DNA from 2 places in the Amycolatopsis sp. NBC_01307 genome. Region 2 is predicted to be linked to the other one. Evidence: riboswitches for the same ligand, from Rfam matches in the RefSeq annotation. Region 2 holds a riboswitch; the other holds the start of a gene.
The links. A riboswitch is a leader RNA that binds a small molecule or an ion and turns the genes downstream of it on or off. The one in region 2 is predicted to bind cobalamin.

Region 1 (14,417 bases), 1.7 Mb from region 2:
CAGCTGGATGTCACCGGTGTACCCGGACGCGCCGGCGACCGAGTACAGCACCGCCGTCCAGGTGCCCGCGGCCGGGTGCCGGACGTCCACGTTGGCGTAGTTCGCCGTCGCCGCACCACCCTGCGGGCGGCTGTTCGCGACGAACGTGCCGTCCGGCGCGAGCAGCGTCAACCGCACCACCGGGGTGACCGAAGCGCCGTTGACCGTCTTGGGGCTGCCCTGCCACGCCATCCTCGACAGCAGCCGGTCGGTGGCCGGCGGGACGCTGAACTTCACCGTCTTCTGCGCCCACTGCGCGCCGTTGTAGTAGGTGAACGTCGGCAGCTTGGCCGCGTCGAACGGCACGGTCTGGGTTTGCGTCGACGCCGTCGCGAACCCGCGCGTGCCGGTGGACACCGTGAGCGGCTTGGCGCCGACGTTCGACACCTTGACCGTCGCGGTCTGGGTGCTGCCGGGCGCGCCGTCCAGGGTCAGCTGGTCGGTCGAGAGCGCGATGTTCGACGACACCCCGGCCGGGGCGCCGGTGGTGCCGGGCGCGGTCGACGCCGCCTCGACGGCCGCGCGCGCGTCCAGCAGGCCGGAGCCCTGCTCGTCGGCCGGCAGGCCGAGGTCGCGCGTGGTGCCGGTGATCAGCTGCTTGATCAGCGCCGGCGTCGGCGACGCACCGTGGTGCGTGCCGCGGTAGGCCTGGATGACCAGCGCCGCGACACCCGCGGTCAGCGGCGCCGATTCGCTGGTGCCACCGAAGGATTCCAGGTCCGCGCCCTGCGGCGGCGACTGGAACGTCTGGCACTCCGCGTAACCCGGTTCGCAGTCGGCCCAGTTGCCCTCGCCGGGCGCGACCAGGTCGATCGTGCGGCCGTTCTGCGTGATGCCGGAGGAGGACAACGCGGAGATGTTGTCGCTGACCCACTTCCCGTTGGAGAACGGGAAAGCCGCGTACGTGGTCTGCGCGTACAGCCGGTTGTCCGTGGTCGCGCCGGCGGAGATGACCAGCGGGTCGGTGGCCGGGCTGCCGATGGTGGACGTCGTGCCCGCGTCGCCGCTGGAGGTGGTGACCGTGACGCCGGCGGCGACGGCCTCGTCGTTGAACACCTGGAACAGCTCGCGCGAGCTGGTGTCCGGGTACTGGTTGAGGCCGAGCGACTCGTTGATGACGTCGACGTGGTCGACCGTCACCGCGTAGTCGATGGCCTGCAGCACCGCGGAGTTCGTCGCGGTCGAGCCGAAGACGTTGAGCCCGACCAGGCTCGCACCCGGCGAGACGCCCTTGACCACGATGGTGCAGCCCGGCGGCAGCGGGTGCGCCTGGTTCACGAACTTCGACAGGTCGTGCACCACGGTGCCCTGCGCGGCGATCGACGACGCGTCACCGAACGCCTCGGCACCCGCGTCCGTGGTCGCCGGGCCGTCCCCGGAGAAATCCTGGTAGTCCGCGAACACCTTGGAGCCGTCGGGCCGGATGAAGTCGGCGTAGTTCGGGTCCATGTTGTCGGCGAGGAAAGCGACCTTCACGCCGGAGCCGTCGGCGAGATCGGACGCGCTCTTCGAGCCGTCGGTGCTGTAGGCGTGGATCGAGGTGAGCGCTTCCGGCTCCAGCAGCGGCTTCGCGGGGTCGGCCGGGCAGATCGCGCCGGGCGCCGTCGACGTCCGGGGCTGCGCGCTCGGCGCCGCCCCGCTCGCCGCCGCCGGCGGTGTGCTCGGCGTGGGCAGCGTGACCTTGCTGTCGGGCAGCACGGACGCCACGGCCGGGTCCTGCGCGAGCGCGGCGGCCTGCGCGGGGCTGACGGTCGCGGAGAAGGCGTTGCCGACCGCGAAGTGCTTGACGTTCGCCGGCGCCGGGCCGGTGAGCTTGCCCAGCACCGCGTTCTGCGCTCTGGTCGCTTGGTCGCGTCTGCTCCCGGACGCCGCTTTTGTCGGTGGCGCTGACGCGATCTGGTCGCCCAGCACCACGATCACCGCCTGCGACGCGGTCCCGGCGTTCGCCGCGGGCACGGCCGCACCGGCCGGCTGAATGGATCCGGCCAGCACCAAGCCACCGACGGCGGCCAGAATCGCCGGCCGGAGTATGAGCGACGAACGCCGCATATGCAGCTCCCTGGTCGTAGGGGTTCAAATCCAGCAGATCCGACTAAATCGGACTCCCTTTCGAGACTCGATTTCGTCGCCTGGCGACTATTGCGGTTCGACGTCCCGTCCACAAGCGACAATGGTCGGCGATTCCGCGCGATTCCGTGCCGCAACGGGCGTTACATCCGCATTGACCGATGTCATGAGTGGCTGTCGGCGAGTTGGAAAATTCTTGACACCCATCGACGAATTCGCCCGCCCGCTGCGGCCCGAGGGGCGTCGGCGGGGCGTCCGTTTCCCACTCGTCCGGCGGAATTCCCCGCACTCGTCCGGCGCTACCTGCGGGATGTCGCGCTGGGTATCGTCCCTGTGTCGTACAGAGGAACCACCAGTTCCGGAGGTAACCCATGCGCAAGAGTGCGGCCCTGGTTTCGACCGTCCTGCTGGCGGCGGGCATCGGTGTGCTGACCGCCGGACCCGCAGCGGCCCTGGGCGGCGAGACGTACGGGTGCCAGGTCTCACCGGGCCCGGTGGGCTCCTACACCGGGAACTGCCACAACAGCGCGAAGTTCCACGGCCCCTACTCGGCCGGATTCTCCGTCGGCGGCGCGGCCGCCGGCACGACCTACACCTGGCACGTCCCGGCCGGCTACCAGACCGCACCCGGCCTGTGCGGCACGACGTCCGGCTGCCGGGTCGACGGCCTGACCGGCGACGACGAAGTCACCGTCTCGGTCACCCTGACCCAGGCCGGCGCCACCGAAACCCTGACCGCAACGGCGTTCATCCTGGCAGTCTGCGGCAACGTCTACTGCTGACCGGCTGCCGTCCGTTCTCTGGTGCAGAACCTGCTCGACCTGGTCGGCGCCGGGCGGGTCTGATCCCCGTTTCCTGCGGTCACTTGCCTCCCGCGCCCGTGGTCGAACCGATGTCGATCCGGCCGAACAGTTGCTGGGCCACGGACTTGCACACTTCGGCACCGTAGTGGTGCTCGTCGCCCTGGTCCGGGTAGTGCACCATGACCGCGAGCACCCAGTGGTCCCACATCGCCAGGCAGTTCACCGTCCACCAGGTGCCGTGGCGGGTCCAGCCGTTCTCGACGGCCGGGTGCAGGCCCGCCAGGGCCGGGGCCTCCGGGATGCCGAACGCGGTCGCGGGGTCGGCCGACCGCATGAGGTCCAGCAGCTTGGCCCGCCACCGCGGGCTCAAGCCCGGACCGCGGGCCACGCACCGGCCGAGCAGGGTGGCCTCGGTCGCCGGCATCGTGGTCTTGGACCACCAGTTCGGGTGAATGGTCGTGTCGTGCAGGCCGCAGGTGCGGATCATCCGGGCGATCGAATCGTCGCCGCCGAGCCGGAGGTAGAGCGTCTGCGCGGCACGATCGTCGCCGGACCGGATCATCCGGGTCACCCGATCCTCGTCCCCGGCCGAGATCCGCGACTCCCGCGAGGCCACGTAGTCGACCGCGAGCCAGCTCTTGATCATGGATTCGGTCGTGGTGCGCAAGGTTCCAGCACCGACCACGGTGCCGGTGGCCGTCTCGCGCAACGCCCAGGACCACTCACCCCGGACGTCGACCGCCACCTCGGCCGCCCCCGGAACCGGCGTGGCCGCCCGCGTCCTCGGGAACGACGGCGGGACGTCCGGCGCCGGTGACGTGCCCGCCGCGGCGGGCACGTTCGCGGAACGAACGCAGACCGCCGCGGCGAGCGCGCCGAGGATGACACCGACCAGGACGACGACGAGCGCGGAATTGCGCATCGAAACTCCCTCGCCTGGGCCATGGACCGATGCCGCGGAATCACGGCAATTCGAGTGCGCTTTTCGGAAATGCGGAACATATCAGAATCCGGCGGTGACGCGGATTCTCAGCGATTGAGCTGAACGGAGTTCAGCAACGCCAGCGCGGCCTGTTCGTTGGCACGCGAACTGTCGATTTCGAGGGTGTAGGCCCCGAGCGTCCGGTGCTGGTGCACGGGCAGCGGGTCCTGCGGAAAGCTGCTGTCCGCGGCTCTGCTGGTCAGCGACACCGTCAGCGAGAAGCATCGGCTGTCGAGCGGGGCCTTCCCGACCTCGGAGGCGGGGCAGAGCACGAGGGTGTTGGTGTCGGGCTCGCTGGTGAACGTGCCGACCTGCTGCCCGTCGGGGACGTGCAGCGACTTGAGCGGCGACGCGATCACCGGCGGTGTGGTGTGGATCTTCCCGAGCAGGGCCAGCATTTCCACCGCTGTCACCGGTTTTGTGGTCGTCACCCGGATCCAGCGGTCCGGGCCGTCCTGCCACATGACCGACTGCGGGTGCGGAATCTGGTCGGCGGCCGAGGGTTTCGTGGCCAGGGCGCTGTGAGGCGCGGTGCCGTCCCGGACGTCGATCTCGAACGCGTACCGGTGATCCTGCGCGTAGTGCAGGCCGGCGAAGTGCGGCTGGACGGCCCAGAACAGCAAGTCCCAGGAGCTGTCCTCCAGGCTGATCGCCGGCGCGGCCGGGGGCACCTTCCCGGCGGCCGGCGGCTGGGTCACCGTGGCGGACGGCGGGCTCGCGAGCGTGGCCGGTGGCACCGCGGCGGTACCGCGGTCCTGCGCCCAGAAGACCCCCGCGCCGACGGCGGCCACCGCGAGCGTCACCGCGGCGACGCTGGCCGTGTGGCGCCGCCGGACCCGGCGTCCGGCGACGGTCACCACGGCGTCGGGATCGGACGCCGGCGGCTCCTGGGCGTCCGGCGCGCGGCGCACCTCGTCGAGGTCGGTCATGGCACGGTCTCCTTGCCTTCGTCGAGCTGGACGTGCAGCGCGCTCAAGCACCGCACACCTCTCAAGAGGCCACCTGCCCCGCGTTCTGTTGCAGTTGTCTTCGAGATCGTCCGGATGGCCGCGCGCGTCCCCGGTGTGGTGAAGGCGACGTGAGTTCTGCCGTTCCCGTTCGGCTGACCAGGTGTTAGTGTCGGCTCGCTCAGTCAGTACAACTTCATGTTTTCTGCCCGTGGCAGGGGAAGCCGGTCGAAGTCCGGCACTGTCGCGCAACCGTGGGTCACCTTGGGGTGACGAGTCGGATTACCGCCTCGGGCAGGTGTTTGTCGAACCGCTGTCGCGCCAGCAGTGGGTGGACGCCCGGCCTCCCGTGGGGGGCCGGTCTCTCCCTGTGTGTGTCGCGCCGGCGTCTGGGGAGAGGAAGTATCACGTGGCCGGCAAGCGGTTCAGGCCCATCGCGGCCTGGGTGTCCGCCGTCGTCGTGTTCACCGTCGGCTCGGTGACCCCGGCCTTCGCCGGTGATCTCGCGGCCTCGAAGCCGACGTCGAAGTGGCTCGCCGCGCAGCTCGCGCCCGACGGCACCCTGCAGAACCCGCTCGGTGGCGCGCTGCCCGACCACGGCCTGATGATCGACACGCTCTTCGCGATGTACGCCTCCGGCGACGGCGCGCTGGCCGCGTCCATCGTGAAGTACCTCGACGACGACCACCACGCCACCGACTACTACACGTGGGACGGCCTCGTCCCCGGCCAGGGTTACGACGCGATCATCACCGGTGGCGCCGCGGCGAAAGTGCTGGTCGCCGCGGAAATCGCCGGGCGGGACCCGAGGTCCTTCGGCGGGCACGACATGGTCGCCGAGACCCTCGGCACGATCGCGCGTTCGGGCGTCGACAAAGGCCGCGTCAGCGACTACTCGAAGAACCCCGACTTCAAGGACTTCGTCAGCAACAACGCCAACGTGTTCGGCCAGGCCCTGGCCGTGATCGGGCTGGCGGGCGCCGGCCTCGCCGATCGGCTCGTGATCGACACGATGCTGAAACAGCAGTGCTCGGACGGCTTCTTCCGGATCTTCTTCGGCCTCATCCCCACCACCGAGACCGGCGACCAGGTGACGCCGGACGGCCACCGGATCTCGACGTGTGACGAGGGCAAGCCGTTCGACCAGTCGACGCCGGACGGCGACGCCACCGGTATCGCGCTCTCGGCGATGCTCGCCGCCCGCGACGCCGGTGCGGCGAACCTCGACGCGCCCATCACCAAGGCCGTGCGGTGGCTGAAGGCGCACCAGACCGCGAGTGGCGGCTGGGGCGGCGGCGTCGGCACCGAAGCGCCCAACACCAACAGCACCGGCCTGATCGTGCAGGCGCTCGCCGACGCCGGGTGCGCGGACGCCGCGATGGCCTCGGGGACCGCTTTCCTCCGGTCCGCCGAAGCGACCGCGGCCGACGCGGGCACCCCGCTCGGGGATCAGCTCGGCGCCATCGCCTACACCCCGGCCGAGTACCAAGCCGCGCGCACCACGGGGATCGGCGGGCTCGACACCTGGATCCGCGCGAGCGCACAGGCCGCGCTCGGCCTGTCCCAGGTCGGGTTCCACGACCTCACCCTCGGCCACGCCGGAGCGCAGGGGCCACCGGACCCCGGCTGCAGCCCGCCCGGTCCGCCGCCACCGCCGCCCGGCGAAAAGCCCGCGCCGACGGGGGATCACGCCGTGAAGCCGCCGTTGAGCCCGAAGGCCGGCACCCCGGCGGTGCGGCCCGGTTCGCCGCGCGGCACCGTGGTCGTCCCCGTCGATGCCCCGGCGCCGGTGACCGGCCCGACCCCGGCCGACCGGCTGGGCGGCTACCTCGCGAGCCGGCTCGTCGACGGCGACCACGTCGAGGTCGCCCAGGACGGCAAGACCTTCGTCGACTACGACCTGACGGCGGATCTCGTCCTCGCCCTGCACACCCTCGGGCAGCAGCCGGACGCCGCGGCCCGGGCGTCACGGTTCCTGCTGAGCCCGGACTCGATCCGGGCCTACGCCCACGGCGCGCCCTACGAGCAAGGCCAGGCCGCCTACGCCGAACCGCTGGCCAAGCTGCAGATCGTCGCCCGGTTCCCGGAATCCGGCGCGGACGCGGAGGCCGTCGGGCAGCTGCGCACCGACCTCGCCGCGCTGCGGACCGCGTCCGGCGAGTTCACCGACACCGGCGAGTTCGCCGACACCACCGGCACCCTGCGGCGGCACACCTGGGCCGCGCTGGCGACCACGGCGGGCGCCGACCTCACCGAGGCACCGACCGGCATGCTGATCGCGCACCAGTGTGCGGACGGGCTCTTCCCGGCCGTCTTGACCGGAAAGCCGTGCGCCACCGGCGATCTCACCGCGACGGCCGCCGCGGTCGAGGCGCTGAACGCCGTCCCACGCGACGGCCGGGCGCCGGGCAACGTCCCGCCGGCCGGCTGGACGCCCGAACACCGGCAGGCCCTCGAGTCCGCCGCCGCGGCGCTGACCACCCGGACCGGACCCGACGGCACGGTCGCCGCGGCGGGCGGGCAGCCCGATCCCGTGCTGACGGCGGCCGTCGCCGGCGGGTTCAGCGCGGCCGGGCTCGACGCGAGCAAGGCCGCACAGGCCCTCGGCGCGCTGGTGCTGGCCGACGGCGGGTTCCCGAAGACCCCGGGCGGGCCGGGCGACCCCGGCGCGAGCATCGCCGCGGCGACCGGGATCGCCGGGCGGACCTGGCTCGACGCGGACGGCTCCCCGCTCACGACGGCGGTCCGGTTGCCACTCGCCCAGCCGCTCGCCGCAGGTAGCCACGGCGGTGTCGTCCCGGCGCCGGCCGCCCTCGGCAGTCCGGCGCTCTGGCTGGCCTTCCGCCTGTCCGGTGCCGCGCTCGTCCTCGCCTTCGCGCTGGCCGCCGGCCTGCGCCACCTGATCACCCGCACACCACGCACCAGGGGGTAACACCATGAGACGTCTTCCTTCGCTGCTGGCCGGTCTCGCCGTCATGGCCGGGCTCGTCGTGTCGTCGGCGACACCGGCGTCGGCGGTCGACCCGGCCAAGGGCTACGCCGGGATCTGCACCGGCAACGACGCGCTGAGCGGCGTCACCGTCGTCGTCGACTTCCAGGAGCTCAACGGCAACGGCGGCACCGCCGCGCCGACGATCACCCGCTGCTCGCCGAACGCCGCTCCCGGCACGGACCGCACCGGCATCCAGGCCCTGCAGGACGCGGGGATCGCCGTCGCCGGTGTCGCGCAGTGGGGGCTCGGGTTCGTGTGCCGGCTGGAGGGCCGGCCCTCGGCGACCGAGTCGATCCCGGTCTCGGGCAACCCGACCTACAAGGAAGCCTGCGTGCGGACGCCGCCGGGCGCCGCGTACTGGTCGTACTGGACCGCCACCGGCGCCACCTCGACCTGGACCTACAGCAGCTACGGCGCGCTCAACCGCAACGTCGTCCCCGGTGGTTTCGAAGGCTGGTCGTTCTCCCTCAACCGGTCCGCCGGCTCGAACCCGGTGCCGCGGGTGACCCCGCTCAACCCGGCCGTCAACGCGAGCAACCCGACCGTGAGCCTGTCGGCCGACGACCTCGACCACAAGATCACCCTGGGGCAGAGCACCACCCTGACCTGGACGTCCACCAACTCCACGACGCTCACCGCCCAGTCGGTCGCCCCGGCCACCGGCGGCGGCGCCTGGTCCGGGTCGCTGGCCGTGCCGGGCGGGACGAAGACGATCACGCCGACGGCCAAGGGCACCTACACGTACACGGTCAAGGCGGTCGGCACCGGCGGCACGGTGTACTCGACGGCGACCCTGACCGTGCAGTGAGGCCGATCTTCGCGGGTGCGGCCGTCGCGGTGCTGACGGCCGCCCTCGCCCCGGGCGTCGCGCACGCCGTCGACCAGGGCAAGGGCCATCCCGGGTTCTGCACCGACGGCGCCGGGGTCACCGTCGTGCTCGACTTCCAGCAGCTGGGCGGCACGACGATCGTGCGCTGCGACCCGCAGACCGGCCGTGGCACCGGCTTGGACGCGCTGAAGAACGCGGGTTTCCAGGTCGCCGGGGTCCAGCGCTGGGGCGAGGCGTTCATCTGCCGCATCGAGAACCGGCCGTCCGCGGTCGAGGAGATCCCGGTCAAGGGCAACGAGCACTACAAGGAGACCTGCGTCGACACACCGCCCGCGGCGGGCTACTGGTCGTACTGGCACGCCGGGAACAACTGCGCGTGGGAGTACAGCCAGTGGGGCGTGAAGAATCGCGACTTCACCGCGGGCGGCTTCGAAGGCTGGTCGTTCTCGCTGAACGCGACGGCCGACTCGAACCCGGTGCCGCGCATCGCCGCGGTCCGGCCCGGCACCGCGGGGCCGTGCGTCACCGCGGCGGAGCCGGCGCCGACATCCGACGACATCAACGAAAAGCAGCCTGGCGCCACGACCGCCCCGGCCGCGCCGCCTTCGGGAACGCAGGCCACCACGGCCGGGCCGCCGGGACAGCCGGACCAGCCCGGCGCGAGCGGCCGTCCGTTGCCGCCGCCCAAGCCGCGGCCCGGCGGGGGTGGCCAGCAGGCCGCGGATCCGGCCGGCAACGTCGCGTTCACCGGCGGCGAGCAGGCTGCCGACGTCGACCAGGCGATCAAGGAGCAGGCCGGGGCGAGTGACTACGCGCCCTGGGTGGCCGGCGCGGCGGTCGTGCTGCTCGCCGCCGCGGCGTGGTTCACCGCGCGGCGCCGCAAACGCGCCCGGGACAGCTGATGCTCGCTTCCTGGTTCCTGCCGCGTGATCTGCACCCCGCCGCGTGGTGGGTGTGGGCGCTCGGGCTGGCGGTGGCGGCGAGCCGGACGACGAACCCGTGGCTGCTGCTGACGATCGTCGCGGTGCTCTGTCACGTCGTCATCGCGCGGCGGGCGGACGCGCCGTGGGCCATGGCGTTCCGGATGTACGCCTACCTCGCCGCGGTCATCATCGGGGTGCGGGTGTTCTTCCGGATCGTCTTCGGCGGCGCCGAAGGCTCGACGATCATCCTGCGCCTGCCCGAAGTCCCGCTGCCCGCCTGGGCCGCGGGCATCCGGCTGCTCGGCGACGTCTCCGCGGAGTCCGTCTTGGGCGGGCTCTACGACGGGCTCCGGCTGGCCACGATGGTGCTCTGCCTCGGCGCGGCCAACGCCCTGGCCAACCCGAAACGGCTGCTCAAGGCGATGCCACCGGCGCTCTACGAGGTCGGCACGGCCGTGATCGTCGCGCTGTCGGTGTTCCCGCAGCTGGCCGAGAGCGTCCAGCGCGTCCACCGGGCGCGGAAGCTGCGCGGCGGCGCGAAGGGCCGCCGGTTCCGGGCGCTGCACGCGGTCGTCATCCCGGTGCTGGAGGACGCGCTCGACCGGTCGCTGCAGCTCGCGTCCTCGATGGACTCCCGCGGCTACGGCCGCGCCGGGGTGGTGCGGGCCCGCGCCCGGCTGCTCACCGGCGTGCTGATGATCACCGGCCTGATCGGCGTCTGCGTCGGGGTCTACGCGACGCTCGACGGCTCGACCCCGCGGTTCCTCGCCACGCCGTTCCTGGTGGGCGGGCTCGTGCTCGGCCTGATCGGCTTCCGGACCGCCGGGACGCGCGTGCGGCGCACCCGGTACCGGCCGGATCGCTGGCACCCGGCCGAGTTCGTCACCGCCGCGAGCGGTGCCGCGGTGGCCGTGGCGTTGTTCGCGACGTCCAGTGTGGACCCGACGAACCTCAACCCGTCGCTGAGCACGCTGTCCTGGCCGCTGCTGTCCTGGGTGCCGCTCGCCGGCGTGCTCCTCGGCGTCCTGCCCGCCTTCCTGACTCCGCCGCCCGCGCTGCCGTTCGAAGCGGAACCGGTGCCCGAGACCGAGAAAGTCCCCGCATGATCGAGCTGGACCGCGTTTCCTTCTGGTACCACGGGCAACCGGAACCCGTCCTCGCCGACGTGTCGCTGTCGATCGGGGAGGGCGAGCTGGTGCTCGTCGCCGGGCGGACCGGCTCGGGCAAGTCGACGCTGCTCGGCACGTTCAACGGCCTGGTCCCGCACTTCACCGGCGGCCACCTCGAAGGCACGGTGTCGGTCGAGGACGCCGTGACGCGGGACCGGCCGCCGCGGGAGTTCGCGCACCTCGTCGGCGTCGTCGGACAGGACCCGCTGGCCGGGTTCGTCACCGACGTCGTCGAAGACGAACTCGCCTACGGCATGGAACAGCTCGGCCTGGCCCCGCAGGTGATGCGCCGCCGCGTCGAGGAGACACTCGACCTGCTCGGCATCGCCGAGCTGCGCCGCCGTCCACTGAGGACACTCTCGGGCGGGCAGCAGCAACGCGTCGCCGTCGGCTCGGTGCTGACCATGCACCCGAAGGTCCTCGTGCTCGACGAGCCGACGTCGGCCCTCGACCCGATCGCGGCCGAGGAGGTCCTCGCGACGCTCGCGCGGCTGGTGCAGGACCTCGGCACCACCGTCGTGCTGGCCGAGCACCGGATGGAACGGGTGATCCCGTTCGCCGACCGGATGCTCTACGTCCCGGGCGACGGCAGCGTCACCGACGGCACCCCACCGGAGATCCTGCGGACGACGCCCATCGCGCCGCCGATCGTGCGGCTCGGCCGGCTCGCCGGCTGGGACCCGCTGCCGATGTCCGTGCGCGACGCCCGCCGCGTCGCCCGCCCGCTGCGCGAGCGCCTCGGCTCGCGCCCGGAGCCGGCCGGGGCCGAGCCGGGGGAACCGGTGCTGACCGCCGCCGGCGTGGTCGTCCGGTACGGGCCGGTGGTCGCGGTCCGCGGGCTCGATCTCGACCTGCACCCCGGCCGGGTGGTCGCGATGATGGGCCGCAACGGCTCGGGGAAGTCGTCGTTGCTGTGGGCCTTGCAGGGTTCCGGGCCGCGGCAGGGCGGGAAGGTCCGTGCCGCCGGGGTCGATCCCGGGGAACTGCCGAGCGCGAAGGCGCGCAAGGTCGTCGGGCTCGTTCCGCAGACCGCGAGCGACCTGCTCTACCTCGAGTCCGTCGCCGCCGAATGCGCCGCGGCCGATGCCGAGACCGGTGCCGAGCCCGGCTCCTGCCGGGGACTGCTCGACCGGCTGGCCCCGGGGATCGACGGCGCCAGGCACCCGCGCGACCTGTCCGAGGGGCAGCGGCTCGCACTGGTGCTGGCGGTGCAGCTGTCCGCGTCGCCGTCGATCATGCTGCTCGACGAGCCGACCCGCGGGCTCGACTACCCGGCCAAGGCGGCGCTGGCGGGGATGATCGCCGCGATGACCGCCGGGGGGTGCGCGGTGGTCGTGGCGACGCACGACGTCGAGTTCGTCGCGACGGTCGCCGACCGGGTCGTGGTCATGGCCGAGGGCGAGATCGTCACCGACGGCGCCACCGCGGAGGTGCTCGGCGGATCGCCGGCGTTCGCGACGCAGGTGGCCAAGATCCTCGGCGGCGGCTGGCTGACCGTCGCCGAGGTCGAGGCGGCGGTCTCGTGACGCGCCTGCGCCAGTGGGGGCGCGCCGACCAGGCCGTGCGCGTCGGCCCGCGCTCGGCCGTCGTGCTCGGGCTGGCGTCGCTGGCCGGGCTGATGATGTTCGTCTGGCCGCTGCTGGTGCGGGTCGAACCGCAGAGCATGCAGCACGGGCCGGACGCGCCGTTCATCTTCTTCGGCATCCTGCCCATCCTGATCGCCATCGTGCTCGCCGAGCTGTCGGAAGGCGGCATGGACGCGAAGGCCCTCGCGATGCTCGGCGTGCTCTCGGCCGTCAACGCCGCGCTGCGGCCACTGGGTGCGGGCACGGCCGGGATCGAGACGGTGTTCTTCGTGCTCGTCCTGGCCGGCCGCGTGTTCGGTGCCGGGTTCGGGTTCGTGCTGGGCTGCACGTCGTTGTTCGCCTCGGCCCTGCTGACCGCCGGTGTCGGGCCGTGGCTGCCGTTCCAGATGCTGTGCTCGGCGTGGATCGGGATGGGTGCCGGCCTGCTGCCGCGTCGCGTGACGGGCAAGGCCGAGATCGCGATGCTGGTCGGTTACGGCATCGTCGTCGCTTACCTGTTCGGGTTCCTGATGAACCTGTGGTTCTGGCCGTTCATCACCGGTGCCGAAGTCCCGTACCACGACGGGCACATCTCGTACGTGGCCGGGGATCCGGTGTGGGAGAACCTGCACCGCTTCGCCGTGTTCACGCTGCTGACGTCGACCGCGGGCTGGGACACCGGCCGCGCGATCACCAACACCGTGGCGATCGTCGTGCTCGGCCCCGCGGTGCTCGCCACGTTGCGGCGGGCCTCGCGCAAGGCCTCCTACGGCGTCGCCCCGACCTTCGCCGAACTCCCCGAACGAATCCCGGAAAGGCAGAAACCGTGAAACTCCGTCAGCTCGCCGCAGTCGTCACCGCCGCCACGCTCCTGGTCCCGGCGACGGCGTCCGCCACGACCCCGGCGCAGCACACCGCCGACGTCGCCGCCGGCTGGCTCGCCAGACAGCTGACCGGCGGTGACCACCTCGAAACCGTCTTCGGCGGAGTGTCCTATCCGGACACCGGCCTGACGATCGACGGCATCCTCGCCTTCGCGTCCGCCGGCGTCGCGAACACCGCCGCCGGCCGCGCGACCACGTACGTCGCGACGAACCTCGCCGGTTACGTCGGCGACGGCGTCACCGAGTCCTACGCCGGCGCCACCGCGAAGGCGACTCTGGCCGCGGAGGTCCGCGGCCAGAACCCGGCCACCTTCGGCGGCGCCGACCTGCCCACCCGGCTGCGCGCGCTGCTGGCGCCGTCCGGGCGGTTCTCGGACAAGTCGCAGTACGGGGACTACAGCAACGCCTTCAGCCAGTCGCTCGCGCTCATCGCCCTCGACCGGACGCCGGGCGGCGCACCCGCGTCCGCGGTGAGCTTCCTCGCCGGGACGCAGTGCGCGGACGGCGGCTTCCCCCTCGACTTCGGCGTGACGCCCTGCGTCAGCGACACCGACTCGACGGCGATGGCCGCCCAGGCGCTGCAGGCGACCGGCCGGCTCGGCCAGGCCCAGCAGGGCCTGACCTGGCTGGCCGGGAAGCAGCAGGCGAACGGCGGGATCTCGGTCGGCACCGGTGACCCGGCGGTCGCGCCGAACGCCAACACGACCGGCCTGGCTAGCCAGGCGTTCCGCGCGGGCCTGCGGCTCGCCGCGGCCCAGAAGGCGAAGACGTTCCTCACCGGCCTGCAGGTCGGCTGCGCGGGCGTCGCCGCGAACCGCGGCGCGATCGCCTACGATGCCACCGGCTACAACGCCGGCACCGTCGTGCGCGCGACCACCCAGGCCGTCCTCGGTCTCGGCGGCCGCGGCCTGGCCCAGCTGACTTCGGCCGGGTCGTCCGCCGCGGAGCCGGCGCCGGCCTGCCCGTGACCACGGGGGAGCCCGGCGCCCACGAGGTGCCGGGCTCCTGCCGGTTCGGAGTGCCCTGGTCAACGCGCGAATTCGTGAAGCGACATTGATCACTCCCGGCTCCGGCCGCCCGTGTCGGTCACGCATGATGGCCGGAAATGGTTGAGGACTTCCGCCTGCGCTCGGTCGCCGCGGCGGCGTACGGGCCGGCCGTCCTGTTCGGACTGTCCGAAGGGGCCGTGCTGCCGGTCGTCGTGCTGAGCGCGATCG
Region 2 (14,417 bases):
ACGCGCTCGCGGTCTGCTCGGTGTCGGCGTCGACGTGGTCGGTCCGCGCCAGTGTCCACTTGACGTCGGCGGGCGGCCGGTCCTTCAGCGCGCCTTCGAGCTGTTCCTTCACCAACGCGGCTTTCGCGTCGATGTCGAGTCCGGTGAGGACGAACGTCGTCTCGTTGCGGAACCCGCCGAGGGTGTTGAGCGCGACCTTCAGCGTCGGCGGCGGCGCCTCGCCGCGCACGCCGGAGACGCGCACGCGGTCGGGTCCGTCCTGGCTCACCGAGAGCGTGTCGAACCGCGTGGTGACGTCCGGGCCGGCGTAGCGGGCGCCGGTGATCTCGTAGAGCAGCTGGGCGGTGACCGTGCCGGTGGTCACCACGCCGCCGGTGCCCGGGTGCTTGGTGATCACGCTGGAGCCGTCGGCCTCGATCTCGGCGATCGGGAAGCCCGGCAGGCCGAGGGCGTGCTCGGTGAAGAAGGCGTAGTTGCCGCCGGTGGCCTGAGCGCCGCACTCGATGACGTGCCCGGCGGCGACGGCGCCGGCGAGCGCGTCGTAGTCGTCACGGGCCCAGCCGAAGTGCGCGGCGGCCGGCCCGACGATCACCGAGGCGTCGGTGACGCGCCCGGTGACGACGACGTCGGCGCCCGCGTTCAGGCACTCCGCGATGCCCCACGCGCCGAGATAAGCGTTGGCGGTCAGGGGTTTCCCGAGATCCAGCTCGTCGGCGCGGGCGACCAGGTCGTCGCCTTCGACGTGCGCGATCTTGACGTCGACGCCGAGCTTGTCGGCCAGCTCGCGCAGCGCACCGGCCAGCCCGGCGGGGTTGAGCCCGCCCGCGTTGGCGACGATCTTGACACCGTTTTCCTTCGCCAGTTCGAGGTTCTCCTCCATCTGGCGGAGGAACGTCTTGGCGTACCCGCGGTTCGCGTCCTTCAACCGGTCGCGGCCGAGGATGAGCATGGTCAGCTCGGCGAGGTAGTCGCCGGTCAGGACGTCCAACGGGCCGCCGGTGAGCATCTCGCGCACGGCGGAGAAGCGGTCGCCGTAGAACCCGGACGCGTTCCCGATCCTCAAGGCCGACTCTGTCATTGCCGCCTCCGGGGGAAAGAGTCCGTCGGCGGGGCGAACTGCCCCGCTTCCCTACCGGACCCCGGAGGCCCGGCGAAGGCCTGCGCGACGGTCAGCCACTCCTCGACGTCGGGGCCCTGCGCCACGAGATCGGTGTCGGCCGGGTGCCGCCGCTGGGTGACGACCAGGCAGAAGTCCACGGCGCTGCCGGTGAGCCGCTGCTCGGCGTCCTCGGGCCCGAACGTCCAGGTGGTGCCGTCCGGCGCGGCCAGCTCGACCCGGAACTCCTCGGCCGGCGGGGCGAGCGAGTTGAGCAGGTAGGCGAAGTCGCGGGTCCGCGTGCCGAAGCGGGCGATGTGCCATAGCCGCGCGGTGGGCTCGCGGCGCAGGCCCAGCGCGTCGTAGACGTCCTGGCCGTGCGCCCAGGTCTCCATCAGCCGCGCGGTCACCATCGACGCCGCGCTCATCGGCGGGCCGTACCAGGGCAGCTTCTGCTCGTCCGGCACCGCGGCGAGGGCCTCGGCCAGCCGCGCCCGCCCGGCGCGCCAGCGGTCGAGCAGCTCCCCGGGCGACAGGTCGGCGCCTTCGGCCGCGGCTTCGTCGACGTAGTGCTCGCCGACGGTGAGCAGGCTTTCGACCTCGGCCTGCCAGTCCTCCGGATGGGCCGTGGCGATCAAGGCCTTCCCGTCGGTCCAGGTCAGGTGCGCGATCTGGTGCGCGACGGTCCACCCCTCGGCGGGCGTCGCGCGCGCCCAGTCGGACGCGGGCAGGTCCGCCACCACGTCGTCGAGTGTCCGTGATTCCGCGTCGAGATCCCCGAGGATCACGCCGAGGTCCGCCATCGCCGCCTCCTTGCGTACTGCCGCCCAGCGTGGCACCGGCCTCGATAAAAATCAAGCACGCCTGATTGTTTCACCCCGGACGCTGCGGAGACACTATTGACATCTTGCCAGTAGTGTCGGTCTGCCTTAGTTTCATCGCCATGGCCGAGACCACCTACGCCGTCGCGGACCGGATCGCCACGGTGACGTTGAACCGCCCCGAGGCGCGCAACGGCTACACGATCCGGATGGCCGACGAGCTCGGCGCGGCGATGGACCGCGCCGACCGCGACGAGGACGTCCGCGTGGTGGTGCTGACCGGCGCGGGCAACGACTTCTGCGTCGGCGCCGACCTGTCCCAGGGCGGGTTCGACTTCGACCCGGCGACCGGGCCGGACGCGGCCTGGCAGGAACCCGCCGGCCGCTGCTCGAAGCGGATCTTCACGATGAACAAGCCGGTGATCGCGGCGCTGCAGGGCGCGGCCGTCGGCGCCGGTAGCACGATCACGCTCCCCTGCGACTACCGGCTCGCCTCCGAAGACTCGCGGTTCGGCTTCGTCTTCACCCGCCGCGGCATCTACCCCGAAGGCGCGTCGGCCTGGTTCCTCCCCCGGCTCGTCGGCATGGGCACCGCGCTCGACTGGATGATCAGCGGCCGCGTCTTCCCCGCGGCGGAGGCCCTCGCGAAAGGCTTGGTGCACCAGGTTTTCCCGACCGGGACGGTGCTCGACGAGGCGTACAGGCTGGCCCGTGAGCTGATCGCGAACACCGCGCCGGTGTCCGTCGCGGTCACCCGGCAGCTGCTCTACCGGATGGCGAGCGCCGACTCGCCGTTCCCGGTGCACGAACTCGACTCGCGGCTGATCGGCGGCCTGGGCACGAACGCGGACGCCGTCGAAGGGGTCATGTCGTTCCTGCAGAAACGGCCGCCGTCGTGGGGCCTGCGCGTCGACAAGGACCTGCCCGGCTACCTCCCCTGGTTGGACGCATGACCGCCTACCCGCCGCAGCCCTGGCACCTCGTCGCGGACGCGCGCGTCTCGATCTGGCGCGTCCCGGTGGCCGACCTGCCCGCGGTGCCCGCCGAACCGCTGGTGATCGCCGGGCACGCGTCGGTGTTCACGGCGTGGATCGACTACACGCCACCCGGCCAGCTCGCCTACCACGAGCTGCTGGCGGCGGTGGCGGTCAAGGGGCGCCGGGTCTCGTGCTCGATCACCGAGATCTGGGTCGACAGCGAGGTCTCCCTCCAGGGCGGCCGCGACCTGTGGGCGATCCCGAAGGACCTCGCCACGCTGGACTTCACGAGCGGCCGCACCTTCACGGCCACGGCGGCCACCGCGGACGACTGGATAGCGACGGCGGCGTTCAAGGGCCGCGCCGGCTTGCCGTTGCGGCTGCCGACGTCGTTCGACGTCGTCCAGGAGCGTGACGGTCTCCTGCGGACGCCGGTCGGCGCGAAGGTCCGCCCGCGTCCGGCGTCGGCGGACTGGAGCTTCAACCCGGGCGGACCGCTGGGCTACCTCGCTTCGCGACGCCCGGTGACGAGCCTCGAACTCCTCGCGTCCGAGATGTGCTTCGGCGCCTGACCGTCTTCCGGCGTGCCCTCTCGCGCCACCCGATCAAGCTCAGCCGGGCCGCCGCCCCGCGTTCCGCCCGGCCGAGCGGCGTGTCGGCCGCTCCAGGCCGCCCCGGTCGAGGCTCGAACCGGCCCCCGAACTCCCTGTTCCGGGGCCTGAGCAGCACCTCTCGGTGACCGCGTAACCCGCGAGGGTGAGACCGCGACACGCCACCCATTGGGGCACGTGCAGCCTCCAACCCCTACATGTAGTCTCTGTGGACCGGCAACGCCCAGCGACGGGGAGACCGCTGCAGAGTACTGCCGGGCAGCTTCGAAGAACTTGCAGCACATGGCCTCATGAGACCCTGTGGCGATCCAACGCGTCCAAATTTGGAGACACGCATGTCAGTCGAAACCGGTCAGCGGCCGCCCGCCGCCGCCGACTCCAGCCCCACCGCGATCCGGGTCATCCGGCGGGACGGCAGCGTGTCGCCGTTCGACGCCGGGAAGATCTCGGTCGCGCTGACGAAGGCGTTCCTCGCGGTCGAGGGCGGCGACGCCGCCGCGTCCTCCCGCGTGCACCACGTCGTCGCCGAGCTCACCGAGCAGGTCGAGACCACCCTGCTGCGCCACGCCGGTCCCGAGACCGCGCTGCACATCGAGCAGATCCAGGACATCGTCGAGCTCGCGCTGATGCGCGGCGAGCACCACAAGGTCGCCCGCGCCTACGTCCTCTACCGCGAGGAGCACAGCAAGGCCCGCAAGGCGACCGAGCCCACGACGCCCGCCGAGGCGACGCTGAGCGTCAAGGGCGTCGACGGCGTGCTGCGTCCGCTCGACTGGGCCCGCGTGTCCCACGTGGTGGGCGAGGCCGTCGCCGGGCTCGACGACGTCACCGCCGAGCCGGTGCTGGCCGAGGCCAAGCGCAACCTCTACGACGGCATCAGCGCCGACGAGCTCGCACTGGCCCAGATCATGGCCGCCCGCGTGCTGGTCGAGCAGGAGCCGAACTACTCCTACGTCAGCGCCCGGCTGCTGCTGGACAAACTGCGCGGCGAGGCCCTGAGCTACCTCGCGAAGAAGCCGCGCCTGGCCAGCCAGGACGAGATGGCCGGCGAGTACCCCGCGTACTTCCGCGACTACCTGCGCCGCGCGGTCGAGCTGGAGCTGGTCGACGGCGAGCTGCTCTCCTTCGACCTGGACAAGATCACCGCGGCCATCGAGGCCAAGCGTGACCTCGACTTCGGCTTCCTCGGCCTGCAGACGCTGTACGACCGGTACTTCCAGCACCACAACGGCGTCCGTTTCGAGCTGCCGCAGGCGTTCTTCATGCGCGTCGCGATGGGCCTGGCGATCCGCGAGGACGACCGCGAAGCCCGCGCCATCGAGTTCTACGAGCTGCTCTCGACGTTCCACTTCATGGCCTCGACGCCGACGCTGTTCAACTCGGGCACCACCCGCGCGCAGCTGTCGTCCTGCTTCCTCACCACGGTGGACGACGACCTGGACTCGATCTTCCAGGCGTACAAGAACAACGCGCTGCTGGCGAAGTACTCGGGCGGCCTCGGCAACGACTGGACCCCGGTCCGCGGCCTCGGCGCGCACATCAAGGGCACCAACGGCCAGTCCCAGGGTGTCGTGCCGTTCCTCAAGATCGCCAACGACACCGCCGTCGCGGTCAACCAGGGCGGCAAGCGCAAGGGCGCGGCCTGCGCGTACCTCGAGACCTGGCACGTGGACATCGAGGAGTTCCTCGACCTGCGCAAGAACACCGGCGACGACCGCCGCCGCACGCACGACATGAACACGGCCAACTGGGTGCCGGACGAGTTCCTGCGCCGCGTCGAGGCCGACGCGCAGTGGACGCTGTTCTCGCCGAACGAGACCCCGGACCTGCACGACCTCTACGGCAACGCGTTCTCGCAGCGCTACGCCGAGTACGAGGCGATGGCCGAGCGCGGCGAGATCAAGGTGTTCCGCAAGATCCGCGCGGTCGAGCTGTGGCGCCGGATGCTCACCATGCTGTTCGAGACCGGCCACCCGTGGATCACGTTCAAGGACCCGTGCAACCTGCGCTCGCCGCAGCAGCACGTCGGCGTCGTGCACTCGTCGAACCTGTGCACCGAGATCACGCTGAACACCAACAGCGAAGAGGTCGCGGTCTGCAACCTCGGCTCGGTCAACCTGCTCAAGCACGTCACCCCCGAGGGCCTGGACACCCAGCGCCTCGAGAAGACCGTGCGCACGGCCGTCCGCATGCTGGACAACGTGATCGACATCAACTTCTACACGATCCCGGAGGCGCGCCGCTCCAACCTGCGCCACCGCCCGGTCGGCCTGGGCATCATGGGCTTCCAGGACGCGCTGTTCGAGATCGGCGTCCCGTTCGCCTCCGCCGACGCCGTGAAGTTCGCCGACGTCTCCATGGAGCACCTCTCCTACTACGCGATCTCGGCCTCGACCGACCTCGCCGAGGAGCGCGGCCAGTACCAGTCGTTCGAGGGATCGCTGTGGAGCAAGGGCATCCTGCCGATCGACTCGCTGCAGCTGCTCATCGACGCCCGCCGCGGTGACGGCCTCGACGTCGACACCTCCACCACGCTCGACTGGGCGCCGCTGCGCGAGCGCGTCAAGACCGTCGGCATGCGCAACTCCAACGTGATGGCGATCGCGCCGACCGCGACGATCTCCAACATCTCGGGTGTCGGCCAGTCGATCGAGCCGCTGTTCCAGAACCTGTTCGTCAAGTCGAACATGTCCGGCGACTTCACCGTCGTCAACCCGCACCTGGTCCGTTCGCTCAAGCAGCGCGGGCTGTGGGACGAGGTCATGGTCAGCGACCTCAAGTACTTCGACGGCAGCCTCGGCAAGATCGACCGGGTGCCGGACGACCTGAAGGCGCTGTACGCCACGGCGTTCGAGATCGAGTCGAAGTGGATCGTCGACGCCGGTTCGGTGCGCCAGAAGTGGATCGACCAGGCGCAGTCGCTGAACCTGTACATCGCGGCGCCGAGCGGCCGCAAGCTCGACGAGCTGTACCGCTACGCGTGGCACAAGGGCCTCAAGACCACGTACTACCTGCGGGCGCAGTCCGCGACGCACGTGGAGAAGAGCACCCTGCGCGGCACCGACGGCAAGCTGAACGCCGTCTCGGCCGGCACGGCCACCGCCACCGCGGCTCCCGCGGCGGCCCCGGCGGCCACCCCGGCCCCGGCGCCCTCGCCGTCGCCGGCCGCGGCCGTCCCGGCGATCCCGGTGACCGCGCCGGCCGCCAAGCCGGAGCCGAAGGAGCTGCCGAAGACGGACGTCGACTTCGTCACCACCGAAGGCGCCGCCTGCCGCATCGACGACCCCGACTGCGAAGCCTGCCAGTAAGCCCGCCCCGGCTCGTGAGTGTTTAGGGCGGTTCTAACCGCCCTAAACACTCACGAGCCCACCTGCCGAAGTGAGCGATATGACCAACGTGGAGACGACCGGCGTCACCGGCCTCGGTGAGATCGAGGTCGGGGCGGCCCGGATCAACGTCGACGACAAGCGCATGATCAACGCGCGCGCCGACGTCAACCAGCTGCTGCCGATGAAGTACCGGTGGGCGTGGGACAAGTACCTGGCCGGCTGCAACAACCACTGGATGCCGACCGAGGTCGCCATGCAGGCCGACATCGCGCTGTGGAAGTCGACCGACGGCCTCACCGAGGACGAGCGGCAGATGCTGAAGCGCAACCTCGGCTTCTTCGCGACCGCGGAGTCCTTGGTGGCCAACAACATCGTGCTCGCGGTGTACCGCCAGATCACCAACCCCGAGTGCCGCCAGTACCTGTTGCGCCAGGCGTTCGAGGAAGCCGTGCACACGCACACCTTCCAGTACATCTGCGAGAGCCTCGGCCTGGTCGAGGGCGAGCTGTTCAACATGTACCGCGAGGTTCCGTCCATTTCGGACAAGGACGCGTGGGCGCTGAAGTACACACAGCACCTGGAGGACCCGGACTTCGAGACCGGGACGCCGGAAGCCGACACGGCGTTCCTGCGTGACCTCGTCGCGTTCTACGTGATCTTCGAGGGCATGTGGTTCTACACCGGCTTCGCGCAGATCCTCTCGCTCGGCCGCCGCAACAAGATGGTCGGCATCGCCGAGCAGTACCAGTACATCCTGCGCGACGAGTCGATCCACCTGAACTTCGGCATCGACTGCATCAACCAGATCAAGATCGAGAACCCGCACCTGTGGACCGAAGAGTTCCAGGAAGAGGTGCGCGGGATGCTGAAGGACGCGTGCGAGCTGGAGGTCGCGTACGCGCGTGACACCATGCCGCGCGGGATGCTCGGCCTGTCGGCGCAGCTGTGCGAGCAGTACATGCACTTCATCACCGACCGGCGCGCGCAGCAGATCGGCCTCCAGCCGATCTTCGGCGAGACCGAGAACCCGTTCCCGTGGATGTCCGAGGCGATGGACCTGAAGAAGGAGAAGAACTTCTTCGAAACGCGCGTCATCGAGTACCAGTCGGGCGGCGCCCTCGACTGGGACTGAGTTCTCCGGCTAGGCTCGGCCACGCCACTGGTTCGCCAGGGCGTGGCCGAGCTTTGTTGTGCGTGAGGTCACACTCTGTCGAGGCAACAGGGAACCCGGTGTGAATCCGGGACTGCCCCGCAGCGGTGAGTGGGAACGAAAGCCGTCATGTAAGCACTGAGCGCGAGCTTGGGAAGCGACGGCCGGTAGGCGCGAGCGGTACGCCCACGAGTCCGAAGACCTGCCCGTGGTGCGTGCGCCGACGGCGTGCGCGAGTCCGGGCCTCGCGGGATGGGCACGCACCGAAACGCTCGCCGCCGCGCGCGTCCGGACTCCTCGAACGAGCTCGCGAGGAGAGAGCTGTGACCGAAATCGGCACTACTGTGCTGGGCTACCCCCGGATCGGTCCGGACCGGGAGCTCAAACGCGCCCTCGAGCGTTACTGGGCGGGCAAGAACGACGAAGCCGCGCTGCTGGCCACCGGTCGTGAGCTGCGGGTTCAGACGTGGCAAGGGTTGCGGGACGCCGGGCTGGACTCCGTGCCGTCCAACACGTTCTCGCACTACGACCAGGTGCTCGACACCGCCGAGCTGTTCGGCGCGCTGCCCGCACGCTTCACCGGGCTCGGCCTGTCGAAGCTCGACACCTACTTCGCGGCCGCCCGGGGCGTCCAGGACGCCCCGGCGATGGAGATGACGAAGTGGTTCGACACGAACTACCACTACATCGTCCCCGAACTGGGCCCGGACACGACGTTCGCGCTCACCGGCTCCAAGCCCCTGGACGAGTACCGCGAAGCCCGCGCGCTGGGCATCGAGACGCGGCCCGTGCTGGTCGGGCCGGTGACGTTCCTGCTGCTGAGCAAGGGCGACGAGGGGTTCCGGCCGCTGGACTTGCTCGACGGCCTGCTCGACGCGTACGCCGACCTGCTGCGGCAGCTGCACGACGAAGGCGTCGAGTGGGTCCAGCTCGACGAGCCGGCGTTCGCCGGTGACCGCTCCGAAGACGAGCTGAACGCGCTCATCCGCGCCTACCACCGGCTGGGCAAGGAGACCGCGCGGCCGAAGCTGCTGGTCGCGGGCTACTTCGGCGGCCTGGGCCGCGGGCTCGGCGTGCTGGCCCGCTCCCCCATCGAGGCGCTCGCCGTCGACCTGGTCACCGATGAGTCCTTTGTGGACGCCGTGGCGGCCGAAGGGGCGTTGCGGGACAAGGAGGTCCTGGCCGGCGTCGTCGACGGCCGCAACGTCTGGCGCACCGACCCGCAGAAGGCGCTGAGCCGGGCCGCGACCCTGCTCGGCGCGGCGGCGAAGGTCAGCGTGTCGACGTCGTGCTCGCTGCTGCACGTCCCCTACGACGTCTCACGGGAGGACCTCGACCCGCGGCTCAAGAGCTGGCTCGCCTTCGCGAAGCAGAAGGTCGACGAGGTCGTCCTGCTCGGGAAGGCGCTCGCGGGCGAGGACGTCGACCTGACGGCGGCCCGCCGGGTCGTCGCCGATCGCGCGTCGGCGGCCGAGCTGGCCGACGACCGGGTGCGCGCCCGGCTCGCGGACCTGCGGCCGGAGCACACCGTCCGCGCGCCGTACGCCACGCGGGCCGCGGCGCAGCAGGCGGCGCTGAACCTGCCGCCGCTGCCGAGCACGACGATCGGGTCGTTCCCGCAGACCGTGGAAGTGCGCAAGGCGCGGGCCGCGCACAAGGCAGGCGCGCTCGACGACGCCGGGTACGACGACGCGATGCGCGCCGAGGTCGAGCGGGTCGTCCGGCTGCAGGAGGAGCTGGGCCTCGACGTGCTGGTGCACGGCGAGCCCGAGCGCAACGACATGGTGCAGTACTTCGCCGAGCGGCTGGCCGGGTTCGCCGCGACCGACCACGGCTGGGTGCAGTCCTACGGCTCCCGCTGCGTCCGGCCGCCGATCCTCTACGGCGACGTCTCGCGCCCGGTGCCGATGACCGTGGCGTGGGCCCGCTACGCCCAAGGCCTGACGCCGAAGCCGGTCAAGGGCATGCTGACCGGGCCGGTGACGATCCTGGCGTGGTCGTTCGTGCGCGACGACCAGCCGCTGGGCGACACCGCCCGGCAGGTCGCCCTGGCCATCCGCGACGAGGTGCACGACCTCGAAGCGGCGGGCATCCAGGTCATCCAGGTCGACGAGCCCGCCCTGCGCGAGCTGCTGCCGCTGCGTTCCCGCGACCACCAGCCGTACTTCGACTGGGCGGTGTCGTCGTTCCGGCTGGCGACGTCCGGGATCGCCGACGCGACGCAGATCCACACGCACATGTGCTACTCGGAGTTCGGTGAGGTGCTGCCGGCGATCGACGCGCTCGACGCCGACGTCACCAGCATCGAGGCGGCCCGCTCGAAGATGGAGGTGCTCGCCGACCTGACGGCGGCCGGCTTCGGCCGCGGCGTCGGGCCCGGGGTGTACGACATCCACTCGCCGCGCGTGCCGTCCCCGGCCGAGGTGGCCGGCCTGCTGCGGACGGCGACGGGCGCGGTGCCGGCGTCGCGGGTGTGGGTCAACCCGGACTGCGGCCTGAAGACCCGCGGTTACGCGGAGGTCGAGCCGGCGCTGCGCAACCTGGTCGAAGCGGCCCGGCAGGTGCGCACCGAGCTGGACTGACGCCCGGGGCGGGCCGCCGCCCCCGTCTTCCAGTTTACCGGCGGGGTACGACAGAACCGCGGCTCCAAAGCCGTGAAGGACTCCTTACCGGCTCTTAGCGCCGGTAAGGAGTCCTTCACGGCTCACCCGAAAAGACTGTTGTCAGGTGGTCAACAAGGGTGCATCGTGGAGGGGTAGCCGATCTCGACGGGGAGATGGTCAGCTTGACGCGCACTGTGGGCCGGGCCGCCGAAACGTTGCGTGAGCGCGTGCCCCCGCTGACCTCGCTGCCCCTCCCCCGCGCCGTCGACCAGCGGTGGCTGCGGTCGCGCTGGCCCGTCCAGGAGCTCGCGACGCCGCCCGCCGGCAGCGGCCTCAAGCCCGTGCTCGGCGACGAAGGCCCGCCCGTGGTCGGGCACATGCTCGAGATGATGCGCTTCGGCCCCGCGTTCGGCCTCCGCCGCCACGAGCTCTACGGCCCGGTGTCGTGGACCGGCGGGTTCGGCCGCCGGATCGTCGCGCTGTCCGGGCCGGAAGCGACGCAGATCGCGCTCGTCAACAAGGACAAGGCGTTCTCGCAGGAGGGCTGGAAGTTCTTCATCGAGCGGTTCTTCGAGCGCGGCCTGATGCTGATGGACTTCGGCGAGCACCACCTGCACCGCCGGATCATGCAGGAGGCCTTCACCCGGGCGCGGCTCACCGGCTACGTCAACGAGATGGGCCCGGCCCTGCGCGAGGGTGTCGCGACCTGGGGAACGAGCGAGCGGCCGCGGCTGTACTGGTCGCTCAAGCAGCTGACCCTCGACGTCGCGACGCGCGTGTTCATGGGCATGCGCAGCGGCGCCGACTCCCACCGGATCAACCGCGCGTTCGTCAGCTCCGTGCGGGCCGGCACCGCGCTGGTGCGCGTCCCGGTGCCCGGCGGCCGCTGGTCGGCCGGGCTGCACGGGCGGAAGGTCCTGGAACGCTACTTCGGCGAGACCCTGCCCGCCAAGCGGGCCGCCGACGGCGACGACCTGTTCGCCGCGCTCTGCCACGCCACCACCGAGGACGGCGACCGGTTCTCCGACACCGACATCGTCAACCACATGATCTTCCTGATGATGGCCGCGCACGACACGACGACCATCACCAGCAGCGCCATGGCCTACTACCTCGCCAAACACCCGGAGTGGCAGGAGCGGGCGCGCGCGGAGTCACTGGCGCTGGGCGACGACGTCCTCGACATCGACGCCATCGACAAGCTGGAGACGCTCGACCTCGTGATGAAGGAGGCGCTGCGGCTGGTCGCGCCGGTGCCGTCGCTGACCCGCCAGACCGTCAAGGACACCGAGGTCCTCGGGCACTACATCCCGGAGGGCACGCTCGTCGGCGTCTCGCCGACGGTGAACCACTTCGACCCCGGGTGCTGGACCGACCCGTTCCGCTTCGACCCCGAGCGCTTCGCCGAGCCGCGGCGCGAGGACAAGTCGCACCGGATGGCGTGGATGCCCTTCGGCGGCGGCGCGCACAAGTGCATCGGGCTCCACTTCGGCGGTCTCGAGGTGAAACTGCTGATGCACGAGATGCTGCGGGCGTACCGCTGGTCGGTTCCGGAGAGTTACACCGCGCGCTGGGACTACGTCTCGCTACCGGTGCCCGCGGACGGTCTCCCGGTGCGGTTGACGCCTCGCTGACCCGCCACCCGTCCGGGTACCGATACACATGGTGACACGATGTCACCAATCGTGGAGGTCTGTCACTCGTTCAGCCGGTAGACACCCCGTTACACACGTGATGGCGTGGCATCGGCCGCCGCCGACGGGTGCCCCGTGCGGGTTCCCGGACATCGGCACCGCGCCTGAACTGGCCAGACCTGTGCGTGAAGAAGGTGGAGTGTGTCTGAGCCCGGTGCCGCGCCAGGGTTGGTGGACGTGGCCCGCAGGTGGGCGGCGACGCTCGCTGACACCAAAGGAGTAACGCTTCCCCCGGAAGAGCTCGAACAGCTCCTGCTCGGGGTCGCGACGGACGCGGTCGACCACGTCAGCTCGGGGCACGACGGGGCGCTGCTGCGGTTCAGCGCGCTCTACGCCGCGTCGCCGATGGGGATCGCGCTGGCCGACCCGGACGGCGGGATCGTCGAGGCGAACCTCGCGCTGGGCCAGCTGCTCGGGTGCCCGCCGGACCGGTTGCGGGGCCGGCACATCACCGAGCTCGGCTCGACCGGCCACGACGTCTCCCGGCTCAAGGCCGGACTGGAGCACGTGAGCACCGGCGTCGAGCGTTTCCGGGAGCGGATGCTGCTCGACCACGTCGACGACGGCAAGCTCTGGACCGACGTCACGCTCGCCCGGCTGCCCGGCGACCGGCCGGGTTCGGTGTACCCGGTGCTGATGGTCTCCGACGCGAATGAACTGCACCTGCTGCAGGAGCGGCTGGTGCACCAGAACATCCACGACCCGCTCACCGGGCTGCCGAACGCGTCGTCGTTCACCACCAAGCTCGAAGCGGCGCTCGGCGCCGGCGCGCGCGACGACATCGCGCTGATCTACCTCGACGTCGACGGCTTCAAGGTCGTCAACGACGGCCTCGGCGCCGGCGTCGGCGACCAGGTGCTGCGCGGGGTCGCAGGCAAGCTGTCCGCCGTGTTCACCGGCCACCACGACGGGTTCGTCGCGCGGCTGTCCGGCGACGGCTTCGCGGTGCTGCTGCGCGGCGAGCTGTCCGCCGCCGAGGTCGTCGAGCTGGTCGAGCGCGCGCTGGAGGACCTCAACGAGCCGATCTACCTCGGCGGGCACGGCATCGGCGTGAGCGCCAGCGCGGGCATCGTGGTGCGCGCGGCCGTCGAAGACGGGGCCGCGGAGCTGCTGCGGGCCGCGGAGATCGCGCTGCACCGGGCCAAGGAGGCCGGCAAGGCGCAGTGGATGCTGTTCGACCCGGAGCTGGACGCCCGCGACCGCGGCCGCTACCAGCTGGGCGCGGTGATCGCCGGGGCGCTGGAGAACGGCGAGTTCTCGCTGGTCTACCAGCCGACGGTGAAGCTCGCCGACCCCGACCGGATCGCCGCGGTCAACGCCGGGCTGCGCTGGAACCACCCGGAGAAGGGCGAGCTCGGCTCCGAGGAGTTCTACCCGCTGGCCCAGACCACCGGCATGACGGTCCCGCTCGGCCGCTGGCTGCTCGCCGAGTCCCTGGCCGCCACGGCCCGCTGGCGCACCCGCCTGGGCGACGCGGCACCGGACGTCTGCGTCCGCCTGCCCACGCGGCTGGCCATCGACCCGGACCTGGTGATGCTGGTCCGCGAGCAGCTGACCAAGCACGAGCTGCCGGCGACGGCGCTGCGCCTGTGCACCGACCGCGACTCGGTCCTCGACCCGCGCGGCGAGGTCCTGGACTCGTTCGCGGTGCTGGCCGACCTGGGCACGCAGCTGGTGCTGACCATCTCGGGCTCGGCGGACCTGGAGCTGATCCCCCAGCACGGCCTGCCGGTGAAGCACGTGATCCTGTCGGGCCCGGTGATCGACGCCCTGGACGCCGAGGAACCGGCCGAGTCCGACATCCGCCACCTGACCCAGCTGGTCACCCGCGCCCGCGAGCTGCAGCTGCGCGTAGGAGCGGAAGGCGTCCGCACCAACGAACAGGCGGCGCGGCTGCGCCAGCTGGGCGTGCTGGCGGCCCGAGGCCAGTTCGCCAACGACTCCGCCACGGGCGACGAGGTGGACGAGCTGATCGCGAGACACCCGGAAAGCTGACGCGCCTGCCAAACGCCCCAATGTGGCGTTGGTTGCGTCCAAAGCACCCAATGTGGCGTTCGGTGCGTCCAACGCACCCAACGCCACATTGGGGCGCTGGGAACCGTCGGCACCCGGCCACCTGACGCCTGCTCGCACCGC

Region 1: it holds a riboswitch for cobalamin, as region 2 does, so the genes downstream of both, OG439_RS10855 (hypothetical protein) here and metE (5-methyltetrahydropteroyltriglutamate--homocysteine S-methyltransferase) in region 2, are expected to answer to the same signal.

The regions. Positions count from the first base shown of each region.
Region 1 is NZ_CP108403.1:2,468,212-2,482,628, forward strand. Features, by position in the region: gene OG439_RS10835 (S8 family serine peptidase) at 1-2,088, opposite strand, end outside; gene OG439_RS10840 (hypothetical protein) at 2,478-2,888, shown strand; gene OG439_RS10845 (serine hydrolase) at 2,968-3,831, opposite strand; gene OG439_RS10850 (hypothetical protein) at 3,939-4,820, opposite strand; adenosylcobalamin (AdoCbl) riboswitch at 5,031-5,179, shown strand; gene OG439_RS10855 (hypothetical protein) at 5,248-7,770, shown strand; gene OG439_RS10860 (ABC transporter substrate-binding protein) at 7,775-8,638, shown strand; gene OG439_RS10865 (ABC transporter substrate-binding protein) at 8,635-9,561, shown strand; gene OG439_RS10870 (energy-coupling factor transporter transmembrane component T) at 9,561-10,688, shown strand; gene OG439_RS10875 (ABC transporter ATP-binding protein) at 10,685-12,277, shown strand; gene OG439_RS10880 (ECF transporter S component) at 12,283-13,146, shown strand; gene OG439_RS10885 (prenyltransferase/squalene oxidase repeat-containing protein) at 13,143-14,168, shown strand; gene OG439_RS10890 (MFS transporter) at 14,306-14,417, shown strand, end outside.
Region 2 is NZ_CP108403.1:796,672-811,088, reverse strand. Features, by position in the region: gene OG439_RS03860 (acyclic terpene utilization AtuA family protein) at 1-1,078, opposite strand, end outside; gene OG439_RS03855 (TIGR03084 family metal-binding protein) at 1,075-1,899, opposite strand; gene OG439_RS03850 (enoyl-CoA hydratase-related protein) at 2,040-2,870, shown strand; gene OG439_RS03845 (acetoacetate decarboxylase family protein) at 2,867-3,466, shown strand; gene OG439_RS03840 (ribonucleoside-diphosphate reductase subunit alpha) at 3,841-6,813, shown strand; gene OG439_RS03835 (ribonucleotide-diphosphate reductase subunit beta) at 6,893-7,966, shown strand; cobalamin riboswitch at 8,015-8,208, shown strand; gene metE (5-methyltetrahydropteroyltriglutamate--homocysteine S-methyltransferase) at 8,308-10,566, shown strand; gene OG439_RS03825 (cytochrome P450) at 10,761-12,221, shown strand; gene OG439_RS03820 (diguanylate cyclase domain-containing protein) at 12,459-14,276, shown strand.